2 regions of the Pantoea sp. E956-1 genome follow, and region 1 is predicted to be linked to the other one. Evidence: predicted binding sites of a transcription regulator. Region 1 holds the regulator's gene; the other holds the start of a gene.
The links. Region 1 encodes LexA, which represses DNA repair genes until DNA is damaged. Its sites were predicted from a motif close to TNCTGTATGTACATACAGNA; they were not measured.
Positions count from the first base shown of each region.

Region 1 (2,401 bases):
GAGTTTACGCCAACCTGACATAGACAACATGAAGCCTCTTGTTAGCAAAGCGCCGCAAGCATACCAGAAAGCGCAGCGAAGATCTGTGGTGGTGCCCATTGCACGCAGCCCAGACATTGACGTCAATCCGATGAAAGGGTTCCCACATCATGGCAAATAATGCCACCGGACTTATCAGAATAGTAAAAGCCGCAGGTTACTCATGGCAGGGACTGCGAGCCGCCTGGCAACATGAGGCGGCGTTTCGCCAGGAAGCGCTGGCTGCGCTGGTCGCAATTATTATTGCGTGCTGGCTGGATGTCGATATGGTCTCACGCATCCTCATGATTGGGGTGGTGGTGCTGGTGGTCATTGTTGAAATCCTCAATAGCGCTATTGAAGCGGTGGTTGACCGCATCGGTCAGGAGCATCATCCGCTGGCGGGCCGGGCGAAAGACATGGGCTCGGCGGCGGTACTGATCAGCATTTTACTGGCACTCTTTGTCTGGATCGCGCTGCTCTGGACACATTTGCGATAAGCCTTCCACAATGCGTCTGAGGGCGCGTTTTCCCTGACAATTGGTTTCCATTTCGCCAATACCTGTATATACTCACAGCGACTGTATAAACAACCAGGGGGCGGGATGAAAGCATTAACCAGCAGGCAGCAGCAGGTCTATGACCTGATTCGCGACCATATTTCTTCAACGGGCATGCCGCCTACGCGTGCCGAAATTGCGGCGCAGCTGGGCTTCCGTTCGCCGAATGCGGCAGAAGAGCATCTGAAAGCGCTGGCGCGTAAAGGCGTTATCGAGATCGTTTCCGGTGCATCACGCGGCATTCGCCTGTTAATGGAAGAAGAAGCCTCAGAAGGGCTACCGCTGATTGGCCGGGTTGCTGCCGGTGAGCCGATCATGGCGCAGGAACATATCGAAACTCATTACAAGGTCGATCCAGGCCTGTTTAAGCCTTCTGCTGACTTCCTGCTGCGCGTCAGCGGAATGTCGATGAAAGATATCGGAATTATGGATGGCGATTTGCTCGCGGTGCATAAAACCCAGGATGTGCGCAACGGCCAGGTTGTGGTTGCCCGCATTGATGATGAAGTTACCGTTAAACGCTGGAAAAAGCAGGGTGCTATCGTGCATCTGCTGCCTGAAAACAGCGATTTTGACCCGATTGTTGTCGATACCCGTGCGCAGTCGCTGACTATTGAAGGTCTGGCGGTGGGCGTGGTGCGCAACGGCGAGTGGCTCTGATTTTGACGCCAGCGTGCATTCGCTTTTTCTGATGCTATTCTGTCTGCCCTAATTTTGTCGCTGTCTCTTTTGCGCAGCGACACTGAGCACGGAACGGCGAATGCGCTTTATCACGGCAACGGATAAAAATCTCTGGCGGCTCGCACTGCCAATGATCCTTTCAAATATCACTGTTCCCTTACTGGGAGTGGTCGATACTGCAGTAATTGGTCATCTCGACAGCCCTGTCTATCTTGGCGGGGTTGCGGTCGGGACTACAGTGACCAGCTTCCTTTTTATGCTGCTGCTTTTCCTTCGAATGAGTACGACTGGCCTTACGGCACAGGCGTTTGGTGCGGGCGATAAAACCGCTCTGGCGCGCGCGCTGACGCAACCGCTGATCATCGCGCTGCTGGCAGGTGTACTGTTCATCGCTTTGCGTTATCCGATTATCCAGCTGGCGACCCATCTGGTTGGCGGCAATCCCGATGTACTGGAACAGGCGGCGCTGTTTATTCAGATTCGCTGGCTCAGTGCGCCTGCCACGCTGGCAAACCTGGTAATCCTGGGCTGGCTGCTGGGCGTGCAGTATGCGCGTGCGCCAGTGATCCTGCTGGTGGTGGGCAATCTGGTTAACATCGTGCTCGATCTCTGGCTGGTGATGGGGCTGCACTGGGGTGTCGCGGGGGCGGCCACCGCCACGGCACTGGCAGAGTACATCACGCTGGGCGTCGGCAGCATCATGGTCTGGCGGGTATTAAAACTGCGCGGAATTACGCTTAGCCTGCTGAAGCAGAGCTGGCGCGGTGACAGCGGCCGGCTGCTGCGACTGAACCGGGACATCATGCTGCGCTCTCTGATGCTGCAGCTCTGTTTTGCCTCGCTGACCGTGCTGGGCGCGCGACTCGGCCCTGATGTGGTGGCGGTTAACGCAGTATTACTGATGTTCATTACTTTTACTGCCTATGCGCTGGATGGCTTTGCCTACGCAGTTGAAGCTTTTGCGGGTGAGGCGCATGGTGCAAAAGATGGCAGTAAACTCCTGCGCGTCTGGCACTCTGCCTGTCGGCAGGCGGTGGTGGTGGCGCTGTTCTTCTCGCTGATCTATGCCATTTTTGGCCCGCAGATCGTGTCGTTGCTGACCTCTCTTCAGTCACTTCAGCAGACAGCGGACCGCTATCTGG
Region 1 is NZ_CEUYZP010000009.1:172,697-175,097, reverse strand. It holds gene plsB (glycerol-3-phosphate 1-O-acyltransferase PlsB) at 1-21, opposite strand, end outside; gene AC0T7J_RS19635 (diacylglycerol kinase) at 150-518, shown strand; gene lexA (transcriptional repressor LexA) at 624-1,238, shown strand; gene dinF (MATE family efflux transporter DinF) at 1,339-2,401, shown strand, end outside.

Region 2 (2,401 bases), on a different contig from region 1:
ACCAGACCGGTCAGCACTTTTTTCGACAGGCTCCAGTTCTGACGGCTGAAGCGAGAGAGCAATACCAGCAGCACCACAAAGGCTACGATATTAAGCGTAAGAGGAAGGTCCATACTGAAACTCCAGAGTAATGCGGCCTTTCGCTCTGGAAAGGCCGCATAATGTTAATCACGAATTAAGACAGCAGGAATGGTAACAGCAGGCGAAGAGGGTGCCTTATATCCAAATGGCATGGTTTATAACTTAATGGTGTTTTACGGTGTTTTATTGCGCAGTATGACTGGAAATCAACCGACCAACGCCATTTTGTAGCGTATCGAACAGCTGTGACGGCCAGCCGTTTGCACCAAAAGATGGCATTCCCACCGGGAACCACAGCGCATATCCCACCAGTCCCAGACACAATGCCCGCTCAAGCTGGTTGCCTTTCTGGCTGCGCAGAATCGGCAGCCGGAAGCGCCAGCGGCAGGGCCACAGCAGCGGAACCCCGGCAGGTGTCAGCATATCGGCCACAATATGGCTAAGGTAGCCCAGCGTCAGACCCTGTAAGACATCAGGTGGTATCGGCGACGACCGGGGCAGGTTTATCTGAAAAAGCCACAATCCGGCGGCTATCGCCAGTAAACTGTGGGTAAAGCCGCGATGGCCGAACGCGCGCGCAATAGGATGAGAGAGCCAGCGCAGTCGCTGTCCCAGCAGAGATTTAGGGTGATCGATATCGGGCAACAGACATGTCAGCAGCGCTGAGGGAACAAGGTGCCACCAGTCGGCCTGCGCCAGCACCGGTGTCAGCTCAGCACGCTTCGCAAAGATAGCGCTGGCAATGGCAAAAATGATGTGGCCTTCGCCCGTCATGATAGAACCTGGTTGCAAAGAAAACTGTCGATGCATCCAGTATAGGGATTTATCCAGTAAATGAGAATATGTGACGCTGTAACGAAGCATGAATATTATTAACAAGGCGGACAATGATGAAACACTGTCCGCCAGGGAGATTAACGCGCCAGCCAGCCGCCATCCACCGCCAGGGTATAGCCGTTGACATAGTCAGATGCTGAAGAGGCCAGGAAGACCACCGGACCCATCATGTCATCCGGCACGCCCCAGCGGCCTGCCGGAATACGCCCCAGAATCTCTTCGCTGCGCGACTCATCATTACGAAGCTGTTCCGTATTGTTGGTGGCCATGTAACCGGGAGCGATGGCATTGACGTTAATACCATGTTTTGCCCACTCGTTCGCCATCAGACGGGTCAGCCCCATCACGGCACTTTTCGACGCTGTATAAGAGGGCACCCGGATACCGCCCTGGAAGGAGAGCATGGAGGCGATATTGATGATCTTGCCGCCATTACCCTGCGCGATAAACTGACGGGCAACCTGCTGCGACAGGAAAAACAGGCTCTTGCTGTTAAGATTCATCACGTCATCCCAGTCCTGCTCGCTGAAATTCAGTGCGTCCTCACGGCGGATAATGCCAGCATTGTTGACCAGAATATCAATTTTGCCGGCAGCGGCAAGCGCCTGTTCAACCACTGAGGCCACCACGCTGGTCTGCATCAGATCGGCCTGCACCGGCCAGAACCGGCGACCCAGCGCCTCCACTTTACTTTGGGTATCATCCGGGCCATCACGGTTAACGCCGACGATATCACAACCCGCCTGGGCCAGACCCAGCGCCATACCCTGCCCTAAACCGGTATTACAGCCGGTCACCAGCGCGACTTTACCTTCCAGGTTAAACGTATTCAGTACCATGGTATTTCTCCTCTGCTCAGCGCAGTTCACTGATTTTGACGTGGTCCATGTCATCAAAGACCTGATTCTCACCCACCATGCCCCAGATAAAGGTGTAACGCTGGGTGCCGACACCGGCATGAATTGACCAGCTGGGAGAGATCACCGCCTGCTCATTGTGTACCAGCAGATGGCGGGTTTGCTGTGGTTGTCCCATCATGTGGAAGACGGCGCACTCTTCACTCATATCGAAGTAGAAATAGACTTCCATGCGGCGTTCGTGGGTGTGGCAGGGCATGGTGTTCCACAGGCTGCCTTCATCCAGTTTGGTTAAGCCCATGGTGAGCTGGCAGGTGGGCAACACATCCGGCACGATAAATTTGTTAATGGTGCGGCGATTGGAGGTGGCGGCATCGCCCAGCGTCGCGGTGGCCGCTTCCTGAAGCGTGATCTTCTTGTCCGGGAAGGTGCTGTGTGCTGGGGCACTGTTGTAATAGAATTTGGCCGGCTGCGCCGGGTTCAGGCTGCGGAACAGCAGGTTGCGCGCACCTTTGCCGACGTAAAGTGCCTCTTCGTGACCGATTTCCCACGCTTTACCGTCAACTTCTACCAGACCCGGGCCGCCAATATTGATCATGCCCAGCTCGCGGCGTTCAAGGAAATAA
Region 2 is NZ_CEUYZP010000001.1:113,662-116,062, forward strand. It holds gene AC0T7J_RS00545 (L-cystine transporter) at 1-113, opposite strand, end outside; gene AC0T7J_RS00550 (metal-dependent hydrolase) at 265-855, opposite strand; gene kduD (2-dehydro-3-deoxy-D-gluconate 5-dehydrogenase KduD) at 996-1,757, opposite strand; gene kduI (5-dehydro-4-deoxy-D-glucuronate isomerase) at 1,774-2,401, opposite strand, start outside.
Region 2: a site for LexA is predicted at 878-897, ahead of AC0T7J_RS00550 (metal-dependent hydrolase). Genes of this name have one in related genera too.